DNA from 3 places in the Paenibacillus sp. MT86 genome. Region 3 is predicted to be linked to each of the others. Evidence: predicted binding sites of a transcription regulator. Region 3 holds the regulator's gene; each other region holds the start of a gene.
What was found. Region 3 encodes Rex, which represses fermentation and respiration genes when NADH is low (regulators of the CRP and FNR family bind a similar motif). Its sites were predicted from a motif close to TTGTGAAATATTTCACAA; they were not measured.

Region 1: the regulator Rex is predicted to act here: its motif matches at 1,578-1,595, upstream of AC3RCL_RS30255 (cytochrome ubiquinol oxidase subunit I).
Region 2: the regulator Rex is predicted to act here: its motif matches at 2,655-2,672, upstream of AC3RCL_RS29965 (formate/nitrite transporter family protein).

The regions. Positions count from the first base shown of each region.
Region 1 covers NZ_CM179499.1:6,635,553-6,639,798, reverse strand. The annotation lists gene ade (adenine deaminase) at 1-1,389, shown strand, start outside; gene AC3RCL_RS30255 (cytochrome ubiquinol oxidase subunit I) at 1,677-3,080, shown strand; gene cydB (cytochrome d ubiquinol oxidase subunit II) at 3,067-4,083, shown strand; gene cydD (thiol reductant ABC exporter subunit CydD) at 4,083-4,246, shown strand, end outside.
Region 2 covers NZ_CM179499.1:6,568,334-6,572,579, reverse strand. The annotation lists gene AC3RCL_RS29980 (DUF4352 domain-containing protein) at 1-107, shown strand, start outside; gene AC3RCL_RS29975 (TetR/AcrR family transcriptional regulator) at 366-959, shown strand; gene AC3RCL_RS29970 (MFS transporter) at 1,071-2,318, shown strand; gene AC3RCL_RS29965 (formate/nitrite transporter family protein) at 2,780-3,640, shown strand; gene AC3RCL_RS29960 (APC family permease) at 3,781-4,246, opposite strand, start outside.
Region 3 covers NZ_CM179499.1:4,321,879-4,326,124, reverse strand. The annotation lists gene dinG (ATP-dependent DNA helicase DinG) at 1-1,633, shown strand, start outside; gene AC3RCL_RS19150 (redox-sensing transcriptional repressor Rex) at 1,699-2,364, shown strand; gene AC3RCL_RS19145 (amidohydrolase) at 2,339-3,640, shown strand; gene AC3RCL_RS19140 (cell wall elongation regulator TseB-like domain-containing protein) at 3,672-4,190, shown strand.

The DNA.
Region 1 (4,246 bases), 2.3 Mb from region 3:
CTGCCGATGAAGGTGTTCACCACCATTCCTTCCTGCGTACCGGCGACGTTCGATCTGGAGGATGCCGGGGCGCAGTTGGGCGTAGCCGATATCGAGGAAGGGCTGACCTGGCCCGGCGTCGCGGGGCTTGGCGAAGTGATGAACTTCCCGGGCGTCGTATACGGCGATCCGACCATGATCGGAGAGATCGAAGCCACGCTGCGTGCGGGCAAGACGGTGACGGGGCATTTTCCGGCCGAGGACGACCGGATGCTACAAGCCTATCTAGCAACCGGCGTCAGCTCCGATCATGAGACGGTAACGAGAGAGCAGGCTTTGGAAAAGGTTCGCCTCGGTATGCATCTGATGATCCGCGAAGGTTCGGCTTGGCAGGATGTGAAGGAAGTGATTAAGGTGGTAACGGAGGACAAGGTACGTACCGACAATATCTCCTTGGTCACGGATGATGTGTATCCGCAGACGCTGCTGCGGCTCGGCCATATGAACCATGTGGTCCGCCGCGCCATGGAGGAGGGCGTGGACCCGGTTACGGCGATCCAGATGGGCACGATCAACGTGGCTCGATATTTCGGCATGGATATGGAGCTCGGCAGCATTTCACCAGGCAAAACGGCTGATATTTTGCTCATTGACGATCTGAAGAGCATGGTGCCTTCGGTGGTGATCACGGACGGCGAAGTGGTCGCGGAGAACGGCCGTCTCGTGAAGGCGTTCCCGGCGTATTCGTATCCGGAAAAGGCCTTTCAATCGGTTCGGCTGCAGCGTTCGCTTACCGCCGACGACTTTTTGCTGCGCAGCAAGTTCGATGCGGCGCGTACGGAAGTGAACGTGGTGCGCGTCATCGAGAACAGTGCCCGTACCGCCAAAATGACCGCGGTGCTCGCCGTGGAGCAGGGCGTCATCCAGCCGGACCTGGGCCAAGACGTGGTTCAGCTGGCATGCATCGAGCGCCACGGCGCAACCGGGCAAATCTCGCTCGGCTTTGCGAGCGGCTTCGCACTACAGTCCGGCGCGGTTGCTTCCACGGTGGCGCACGATAGCCACAACCTGCTTGTGATGGGCACGAACGCCGAGGATATGGCGCTTGCGGCGAACGAGCTGGCAGCATGCGGAGGCGGCATGATCGTGGTGCAGAACGGCCAGGTGCTGGCGAAGGTGGCGATGCCGATTGCGGGCTTGCTGGCGGACCGTCCAGTCGAGGTCGTGGCCGAGGAAGTCGCTGCCCTGGAGGAAGCGTGGAAACAGCTCGGCTGCTCCATCCATGCGCCGTTCATGACGTTCTCGCTCATTGCGCTTCCGGTCATTCCGGAGATCCGCATTACCAATCGCGGGATTGCGGACGTGACGGAATTCAAGCTCATCGAGACGGAGATCGGTCCGGTTCAATAAGGTGGCACATACATTAAAGCAGGTTGGCCTACATGGCTAACCTGCTTTTTTGGTGCGTAAATACTGGGCTTAGCCTGTGAGTGGATGCCGCAAGCCACGCTCCCATGGATAATCCTCACATAATCCATTACCTACTTAGTGATTTTCGTCACAAATTGATAACTTTTTCACCTATTTCGGCCATTATATTGTGATGTTTATCACAATCCTTTAGGACGCGGTCTGCGACAATACAAAAAGAATCAAATTTGAAGTGATCACGTGAGCTAAAGGAAGGGGTATCTTTTATGGATCCGGTTATGCTGGCGCGAATTCAATTCGCATCGACAACCATTTTTCACTTTATTTTCGTACCGTTATCCATCGGATTGGCGTTTCTGATCGCCATCATGGAGACGATGTATGTTGTCAAGGGCCAGGAAGTCTACAAGAAAATGGCCAAGTTCTGGGGAAAGCTGTTCCTGATCAACTTTGCGGTCGGGGTTGTGACAGGGATTCTGCAGGAATTCCAGTTCGGGATGAACTGGTCGGATTACTCGCGCTTTGTCGGGGACGTGTTCGGCGCACCGCTTGCGATCGAAGCCCTGCTGGCGTTTTTCCTTGAGTCGACGTTTATCGGGCTATGGATATTCGGGTGGGACCGGTTATCCAAGAAGGTCCATCTGCTCAGCATCTGGCTGGTGTCCTTCGGCACCCTGATGTCCGCCTTCTGGATCCTGGCAGCGAACTCGTTCATGCAGCGTCCGGTCGGTTTTGAGATCAACAATGGACGGGCGGAGATGAACGATTTCTTCGCGCTGATCACGAACGGTCAGCTGCTGGTGGAATTTCCGCACACGATCTTCGGGGCACTGGCAACCGGGGCTTACCTGGTAGCGGGGGTAAGCGCGTATAAACTGCTGAAGAAGCAGGATTTGGATTTCTTCAAAAAATCATTCCACATCGCCATCGTGGTGGGTCTCATCACCTCCATTCTGGTTGCGGTATTCGGCCACCAGCAGGCGCAGTATCTGGTGGATACGCAGCCGATGAAGATGGCCGCCGCCGAGAGCTTGTGGGAAACGAGCGACGATCCCGCGCCTTGGACGGTCATCGCCGCCATCGATCCGGATAAGCAGGAGAACACGATGGAATTCAAAATCCCGTATCTGCTCAGCTTCTTGTCCTACAGCAAATTTTCCGGCGAAGTCATCGGGATGAAGGAGCTGCAAGCCCAGTATGAGCAGGAATACGGCCCTGGAGACTATATTCCGCCGGTCCGCACCACCTTCTGGAGCTTCCGGATTATGGTGGCCGCCGGCAGCGTCATGATCCTCATGGGATTGTACGGAGCGTGGCTGATGCTGCGCAAAAAAGTTGAGAAGGCCGGCAAATGGTTCCTCAGACTGATGCTGTTTGGCATTTCCCTGCCGTTCATCGCCAACACGTCGGGATGGATCATGACGGAGATCGGCCGCCAGCCTTGGACGGTATTCGGGCTGATCACCACGGAGAACAGCGTTTCGCCGAACGTAAGCGCAGGCTCGATCCTGTTCTCGCTCATCATGTTTACCGCCATTTATGCGGTGCTGGCAGCCGTGATGGCCTATCTGTTCATCAAAGTCATTAAGAAAGGACCGTATGCGGCGGAGGAAGACGATCACCACGCAAGCGATCCGTTTAATAAGGAGGACTACAATGCTGTCTCTTAACGAACTGTGGTTTGTGCTCGTCGCCGTGTTGTTTATCGGGTTCTTCTTCCTGGAGGGCTTCGATTTCGGAGTCGGGATGTCCACGCAGCTGCTGGCCAAAAACGATACCCAGCGCCGGGTGCTGATCAACTCGATCGGCCCGTTCTGGGACGCCAACGAGGTCTGGCTGCTGACGGCGGGCGGCGCGATGTTCGCGGCCTTCCCGAACTGGTATGCCACGCTGTTCAGCGGGTTCTACATTCCGCTTGTCTTTCTTCTGCTGGCCTTGATCGGGCGCGGCGTGGCATTTGAATTCCGCGGCAAGGTGGGCGATGTCCGCTGGAAACGGGTATGGGACGGAGCGATCTTCACCGGAAGCGTGCTTCCGCCATTCCTGCTCGGCGTAGTGTTTGCCTGCCTGATCCAGGGGCTTCCGATTAACGAAGAGATGCAGCTGCATGCCGGATTCTTCGATGTCGTGAATCTCTATACCGTGGTCGGCGGGTTGACGATGGTGATGCTCTGCCTGCTGCATGGCTTGATGTTCACGACGCTGCGCACGCTGGGGGATCTCCAGGAACGGGCGCGCCGCATGGCCCGGAGACTTCTGATTCCTGTTGCGGCCCTGTTCGTGGCGTTCGGGGTGATGACGTATTTCATGACCGATATCTTCGAGAAGCGCGGCGTGGCGTTAACCGTCCTGCTGGTGCTGGCCCTGCTTGCATTCCTGTTGGGCGGATATTTCATGAACGTCAAGCGGGACGGCTGGGCTTTCGGGATGACCGGCGCGGTCATCGCACTCTTGGTAACGTCCGTGTTCGTGGGCTTGTTCCCGCGCGTGATGGTCAGCTCCATCAACGCTGCATTTGACCTGACCATTTATAATGCGGCCTCCGGACCGTATTCCCTCAAGATTATGACGATTGTGGCCGTATCGCTGCTGCCTTTTGTTTTGGGCTATCAAATTTGGAGTTACTTCGTTTTCCACAAACGGGTACATGAGAAGGAGCATCTGGAGTACTGATGGGAAAAGATCTGCTGGGATACAAAGGCGCCAAGACGGTATTCTTCCTTGTCGCCGCATGTACCCTGGCACAGAGCATGGCCATCCTCCTGCAAGCCAAATGGCTGGCGGAAGCCGTATCCGCCCTGTTTGCGGGATCAACGCTGCAGGAGCAGGGGGAGAC
Region 2 (4,246 bases), 2.2 Mb from region 3:
AGCTGACGGGCGAGATTCCGTACGAGGTGAAGCAGGACGTTCAGGGGCTGCAGCTGAGTTACGGCGATCCGATGAAAGAAGGAAGAGCCATTTGGGCAGTGGAATAATGCAGCAATACATCGCATGTTGTTATTTTGGAATGTGCGAGATGGACAAGGATTTTGCTTCGGCAAAGTCCTTTTTTCGTTGCATTCGGAAGAGCGTCCTTTACATGGGAGGAGGTTTTCAGTATGATTAAACCGTACAGTCGGTTTTTTAAAGAGGGATGAAGTTCATTCATGACAGAATACATTTTTTATTACGGATCACGGATTTCCGCTGGTTGATGCGGACTGTTGAATCCAACGCAAGGAGTGCTAACACCGATGTCATCAGAAAAAGCGCAGCGAAAGCGGGATTTGATTCTGGATAAAGCCAAGGAGCTGTTCATCCAGCGCGGATATGCGGCAACGTCAATGGATGAACTGGTCAAGTATACGGGGGCCAGCAAGGGAAGCATCTATTATCACTTCGAGAGCAAGGAAGATTTGTTCGTCAAGCTGCTGACAAAGCAGAATCGGGAATGGATGGAAGCCTGGGACGACAAAAAAGCCGGTTACGCCAGCTTTGAGGAGAAGCTGTACGGGATCGCCGATCACATGGTTGACGACTTCCAGAATCCGCTCACCAAAATCGCGGAGGAATTCTATATCAACCAGCCGGAAAATAAGACGATTGTGGGCGAAATGCTGGCGATTCTGCAAGGTCCGCGTATGCTCTACCGCGAAATTCTGGCAGAGGGAGCGGACGAGGGACGCATAGCGGCAGAGGATATCGACGAAATAGCCGTTATTTTCGGATCGCTGCTGGACGGGTTGTCGGTTTCGTACTTCGAACGGTCCCAGGAGGAATTAAGGCAGCTGTACCGCAAGAGCGTGATGTACTTTTTGAACGGTGTGTTATCGGGTGAAGGTTCATAGCGTACGGTGCGGTAGGAGGATTTATCGAAAACGCTTTTCTTAGCTAACAGGAAAGGGCGTTTTCGCAATTATAAATAAACCGAATAGTCGGTTTTAACAGGAGGATGGAGTATGAAGCATTTGTTTGGCAACCGCGCGTTCGTGCTGTTGATGGTATCTGATTTTATGCAAAATATCGGGATCTGGATCCGCAATATGGCGCTGTTGTTCTTTATTATGGAGCAGAGCAACCATGACCCGGTCGCCGTATCGCTGCTGACCGTGATTGAATACGCGCCGATCTTCGTGATTTCCATGGTTGGCGGCGTACTGGCTGACCGTTGGCGTCCCAAGCGAACGATGATATGGGGGGATATTTTAAGCTTCATATCCATTCTGCTTATTTTGTTTGTTGTGTATGCGGGATATTGGCAGGCCGTGTTTGCGGTGACGCTGGTCTCGGCCGTCGTATCGCAATTCTCGCAGCCATCGTCCATGAAGATCATCAAGCGGTGTTTGCCGGATGAGCATGTGCCCGCGGCCACGGCGTTATCCCAGACCTCGATGTCGCTGTTTATCATTTTGGGACCTATGGTAGGCACGACGATTTATCAAGCATTTGGATTGCAGGCCTCTTTAATCAGCTTGCTGATTCTGTTCGGCGCTTCGGCGATCGTGTTGGCCTTTCTGCCTTCCACCGTGGACGAACCTTCCAAGGACTCGGTATCAGCCGGTTCGTTCGTGAAGGACATGAAGGCAGGCTTCGCCTACATTGGTTCCAGCCGGCTGTTGAAGGTGCTGCTGGTAGTCTACGTTATGTTGGCGCTGGGCAGCGGACTCGTACAGCCGCTCGACATCTTCGTCATTACCGAGCGTCTTCAGCTGGAGATGTCCAGCGTCCAGTGGTTCACCGCGCTTGAGGGCTTGGGCATGTTGATCGGCGGTGTGATCGCAGCGGTGATTGCAGGCAAAGTGAAAGGTTCCTACTTGCTGTTCGCGGGGCTGGCCTTCCTTGGACTCTCGACCTTTGTCGAGGTGCTGTCCCAGTGGCCGATCCTGACCGGCTCGATGCGCTTCGTCACCGGGGTGCTGATGGCCATGGCCCAGACGGTCCTGATGGCGGTGATGATGCAGCAGGTGGAAGAGAAATTCATTGGCCGGCTGAACGGCGTGATGACGCCGATATTTACCGGCATGCTGCTCATCGGCTCCGGGCTGACGGGCTGGTATATGTCGGTAACCTCCATTGTCGTGGTGTATTTTACGGCAGGCGCGCTCTTCCTGCTGTCGTCATTCATCAGCATGAAGCTGCCGATCGCCAAGGTGCCGGTGCAGGAAACAGAGGCGCCTGTCAGGGTAGAGACTGCGGCCAAAGCCTAGCGGGTGAGTAAAAATCTATACATTTAAGCCGAATCTGGCAGAATGGTATCCAACACGAACGGGCTTCGTACTGGTAAAGACAATCCAAAAGAGCGGTGCCGGGGAGAAACCCGGGCACCGCTTTTTCGGCATATGCGATTCCTCGAAGGAAGCGAAAGGAGTCACCCCGCTAAAGCTGATCCGAAGCTCCACCCATGGACAGGGTGCTGTGCCTATATCCATATATCGCTTAAATGGCCACACCGAATCCGATCCATGTTATTCGCTGCAGCGTGGTCAGCAGATCAAGGCATACGGAACATCACATCTGCATCTGTCCGTCCCTGACGGACACGATCGTGATATAATTCACGTTCTTGCCAAAGAAGCTGCGTTACAATGTTGGTAACGATAACACGAATATCATGAGCTGCATTCGGATAGGTAGACAAAGCGGATGCGGAAGAAATGAGGGAGTGACCATGGCTTACCATAAACCTGAGCGCATTGCGGAGATTACCGTGGAGAACGGGGTGAAAAAAGCGCATAACTCCGCCATAAACGTGATGATATTAGGATTCCTTGCGGGGGCATTTATTGCGCTCGGCTTTTTGCTTGACATACGCGTGATTGCCGGAGCGTCTCCGGAATGGGGAGGGATTGCCGGTTTTATAGGCGCGGCGGTATTCCCCGTCGGCCTGATTCTTGTCCTGCTTGCAGGCGGGGAGCTGCTGACGGGCAACATGATGGCCGTGTCCTTGGCCAGATTCAAGAGGAGAATTTCCACGAAGGAGATGATGCGGAATTTAGCGCTTGTCACGGTCAGCAATATGTTGGGAGCGTTATTCGTCGCTTACTTCTTCGGCCATGTGACCGGTCTGACAGGCAGCGGCGTTTACCTGGAGAAACTGGTGGATATGGCCGGGCATAAGCTGGACGACAGCTTCCTGCAAGCCTTCCTGTCGGGCATCGGGTGCAACTGGCTCGTAGCCCTCGCCGTATGGCTGTCCTACGGATCGGATCAGATGAGCGGCAAAATTCTCGGGATCTGGTTTCCGACCATGGCGTTTGTCGCCATCGGGTTTCAGCACGTGGTGGCCAACATGTTTCTCATCCCGGCCGCGATTTTTGAAGGCTATTACAGCTGGGGCGAGTATCTGATGAACTTCATTCCGGTATGGCTGGGCAATTTCGTTGGCGGCGCGTTATTTGTGGGAGCGACATACGGAACCGTTTATTTAAAGCAGGAGAAACAGGCCGCAGCCGCTCCGCGCGGCGAGCAGACGCCTGTGCCATCGGCCGGCGCTCCTCAACAGGTTCATTCGGCGCAGAATGTTTCCTAATGCCGGAAGCCTGGCGAGCGTCTGGCTTAAAGAAAAAGCTGCGTTCAACCGTCCTTGATGAAAGGCAGCGGTTGATCGCAGCTTTTTGTCGTGATGGGCGAGGCTGTTCCCAGTAATGAATCAAGCAGGGAACAAGCCCGCTATTTTTTTAAATGGTAGGGAACCGTCGTGATGATCACGTCTCTCCGATACAGGAGATGTGCCCGGATGAGCAGGCTGGATTGATTGTGCAGGAAATTATGCCAGCCCTTCTTGGGGATGAACTGCGGAATGACGACGGTAACCTGATAGTCGGATTCGCTAGCCTTGCGCTGCACGGTATCGATGAATTTCGTCAGCGGCTGAATGATGCTCCGATAAGGCGAGTGCAGCGTCACCAGCCGGATGTCCGGCTGCCACTTTTTCCATTTTTCCTGGAAGGCGACTTCCTCCTCCCGCTCGAACGGCACGTACACCGCGATGATTTGGCCCGCTCCCAGCGATTTGGCGTAATTCAGCGAGTTCTCCACCACATGCGTGATTCCTGCCACAGGCAGGATGATGACATTCCCCTCAATCGGCTTAACCGGCTCGCAGGTCGTAATCCGGAGCTGGTCCGCTACCGCC
Region 3 (4,246 bases):
TTGCCTCGGACGCGCCTGTCCTTGGTTCCGCAAATGCTACTATCACAGGGCCAAGCATGAAGCAGGCATCGCGGATGTCGTCATTACGAACCATTCGAAGCTGTTCACCGACGTGAAGGCGAATCATCAGCTGCTGCCAAGCTATGAGCGCCTCGTCATCGACGAAGCGCATCATCTTGAGGATGTCGCCGGCAAGCACCTTGGCTTGCAGATGAAGTATTTTTCGGTGGTCCATACCTTGACCCGTTTGTACAAAGACAGCCGAAGCGGGCAGCTCCCGGCTCTGCGCCAGCTGCTGCAAGCTTCGCCGCACGAGAAGGCAGTCGAATGGTCTTCCGTCATCGACCGTTTGTATCCGGACCTCATTACCGCAAAAGAGAACTGGGATCGGCTCAGCGATCAATTGTTCGGACTGCTTCCGGAACGCGGAGACGCTTCTCCGGGAGATGCCGGCCAATTCTCGCTCCGCCTGTCCCCGCTTAAGAAGCCGAAGGATTGGGATTCGATGGCCGAACTGGAGCATCAAATTCATCTGACGCTGGGCGATGTCGTGCGCAAGGGCGATAAGCTGATCGCCGAAATGAAGGAAGATTTGGATGACTACAGCGCGGACAGCCTGTTAACCGACCTATCGGGCCTATTTAAGGACCTGGCCTCGCATCGCGAAGACCTGCGCTCCTTCATGGCCCTGAACGATGAGGGCACGGTATACTGGATGGAGGCGAACGGCAATTTCCGCAGCAAATCGCTGCAGTTGTATGCCGTGCCCGTCGACGTGAGCGCTCATCTGAAGGAATTGTTTTTTGACAAGAAACAAAGCGTGATTCTGACATCGGCGACCTTGTCGGTGGACAAATCGTTTCAGTTCATGATCGAAAACCTGGGTCTTCAGGAAGCGGCTGAAGCGGGGAACCTGAACACGGTTCAGCTCCCGTCCCCGTTTAATTACAGGGAACAGGCCCTTCTTGTCGTGCCGCGCGATTTTCCGAGCGTGAAGGGATCGGTCGGGGATGCACTCTTTGTGAATACGCTCGTGAAGTCTTTGGCCGATACGGCCGTCGCTACGCATGGCCGCATGCTCGTCCTGTTCACTTCGTACCGGATGCTGCGCCAGGTGCACGAGCCGCTGAAAGAAGCGCTGGCATCAAGCGACATCACGGTATTGGGACAAGGTATGGACGGAACCAGCCGTACCAAGTTAATCCGAAGATTTCAGGACAGCAGCGCTTCCGTGCTGCTGGGCACCAGCTCCTTCTGGGAAGGGGTAGACATCCCGGGTGAGGCGCTGACTTGTCTTGCCATCGTCCGGCTGCCGTTCCAGCCGCCGAATCACCCCTTGGTCGAGGCCAAGAGCGAACTGCTGCAGCAGCAGAAGAAGAATCCCTTCATGAAGCTTTCGGTTCCGCAAGCGGTCATTCGTTTCAAACAGGGGTTTGGGCGTCTGGTGCGAACAGCACAAGATAAAGGGATCGTGATCGTGTACGATACGCGGGTCATTGAATCCTATTACGGGAAGTATTTCTTATATTCCTTGCCGGGGCCGAAGATGGAGCATATGCCGACAGAGGGGATCGTTCCCCGAATTTCGGAATGGCTGCAGGAAGAGGCAAGCGCGGGAAACCAAGCGGAATAAAGTGAAACCAAGCACGATCAACAAAAAAAGATGTAGTTATTAACCTATTATTAGGGGGAGCATGCATGAAATCGGAAAAAATTTCGGAAGCCGTGGTCCGCAGATTACCTGTATACTTGCGCTATTTGAATGAGCTTCAGAAGAGGGAGGTTTCCACGGTTTCCTCCCAGGAGCTGGGACAGAAGCTGGACCTCAATCCTGCTCAAATTCGTAAGGACCTGGCGTATTTCGGTGATTTTGGACGGAAAGGGATCGGATATGATGTTTCTTATCTGATCGAGAAGATTCGCCAGATTCTGAAGCTGGACCAGAAGATCAATGTCGCATTGGTCGGGGCCGGTAATCTTGGACATGCATTATCGAATTACAATGCATTCCTGAAGGATAATATGAAGATTGTGGCGATTTTCGATTCGTATTCTCCCAAAGTTGGTATGAAAATTAACAATTTGGTCGTACAGCCGATGGAAGAGCTGGAGAAGACGGTTCATGAGCACGGCATTCGAATCGGGATTATTACCGTTCCGGATTTCGAAGCGCAGAACGTAGCGAATCAGCTTATCGCCTCAGGGATCGAGGCGATTCTGAACTTTGCGCCAACCATCCTGAAAGCCCCAGCCCATATCCGGATTCATACGGCTGATTTTACAACGGATTTGCAAAGTTTGGCCTATTATTTGGATAACGGCAAGGAGGATGCAGCACATGACAACAACGAAGTGGATGGTTAAGAACGGAACGTTTGCAGTACTGGAGGAAGGCCAATCCGTGCTTCGCGGATACCTGGTGGTTGAGAACGACCGGATCACGTACCTGGGCGAGGAGGAGCCCGTCGTGGAAGAGGGGACAGAAATTATCGACGGAACCCATCTGTTCTTCCTGCCCGGATTGGTGAACACGCATGGACATGCCGCCATGTCGCTTCTTCGCGGCTATGGGGACGATCTGGCACTGCAGGTATGGCTTCAGGAAAAAATGTGGCCGATGGAAGCCAAATTCACGTCAGACGACGTATATTGGGGCACATCGCTCTCCGTGCTGGAGATGATCAAGGGCGGAACCACGACGTTTGTGGATATGTATGACCATATGGATCAGGTCGCGAAGGTTGTCCAGGACTCGGGAATGCGCGGCGTCCTGACGCGCGGCGTAATCGGTTTATGCCCGCCCGAGGTACAGCAGCAGAAGCTGGATGAGGCGGTGGCATTCGCGAAGGATTGGCATGGCAAGGCTGACGGCAGAATTACGACGATGATCTCGCCGCACGCGCCTTATACCTGCCCGCCGGATTTCATCGAAAAATTCGTTCAAGCATCCCATGACTTGAACCTGCCTTTGCATACCCATATGTCCGAAACGGAAACTGAAGTGGCTCAGAACGTTAAGGATTACGGGCTTCGCCCCGTTGCCCATTTGGAGAAGCTGGGCATGTTCTCCCGTCCTACGCTCCTTGCGCATGCCGTTCATCTGACCGATGAGGAAATCGAAGTCTTGGCCAAGCATCAAGTAGCCGTATCGCATAATCCCGGAAGCAATTTGAAGCTTGCCAGCGGAGTCGCCCGCGTACCTGCGCTGCTGAAAGCCGGCGTAACGGTGTCGCTCGGTACCGACGGACCTGCTAGCAACAATAACCTGGATATGTTCGAAGAGATGCGGCTGGCTGCCCTGATCCATAAAGGAGTAAGCGGGGATCCGACGGCCATTCCGGCCTCCGAAGCGCTCCGAATGGGCACGGTATACGGAGCCAAGTCCGCTTTCCTTGAGGATATCGGTATGCTCGCGGTTGGGATGAAGGCCGATATGATCGCATTGAATACGGATCAGGCGCATTTCCTTCCACGGACCGACTATATTTCTCACGCGATCTACTCTGCCAGCGCGAAGGATGTAGAGCATGTATGGGTTGACGGCAAGCAGGTGGTGAAGAATGGCGCGAGCCTTACTCTCGACGAGGAACGCATCCGCCGGGAAGCGCAGCGTGCATTTGAGCGTCTTACAACCCTCTAGGGAATAATCAAGGGGAGCGAGGAAGACGGATTTGAAGAAAAAAACGAAGTGGATATTGCTGAGCGTGTCCGGCGTCCTGCTATTATTGCTTGGCCTACAGCTCTATTATTCCTATGTTATGAAAGATACGTGGAATGAAGAAAGAATGGCGATCCTTGCAGCGAAACAGCATGGCCAATTGGTCTCGTCCGACAAGACCTATAAATCGGTATGGGGCGAGGACAATAACTATTGGGTGGTCAGCGGGAAAGATAAAGACAATCAAGACCGCATGGTCTGGGTGAAGTTTACGGACGATAACGTTCCTGTTGAAGGGACAGATGCCGTTCAGTCGGTGTTATTGAATACGGGCATGTCAGAGGCCGTGATGCGGGACCAGATCCGTAACGAAATGCCGGGTGCGGTCATCAAGCGATTGCTGCCGGGAATGTATGAAGGCGAGTATGCCTGGCAGCTGCAATATGAAAACAACGGTCAGCGCGGCTACAGATTCTATCGTTTTCAAGACGGAAACGCCATCGGAAATGATATTATTCTTCCTAATCAATAAGAAAACAAATGAAAGGCGTCCCCTCATAGGGATGCCTCTTTGGCACATAAACATGT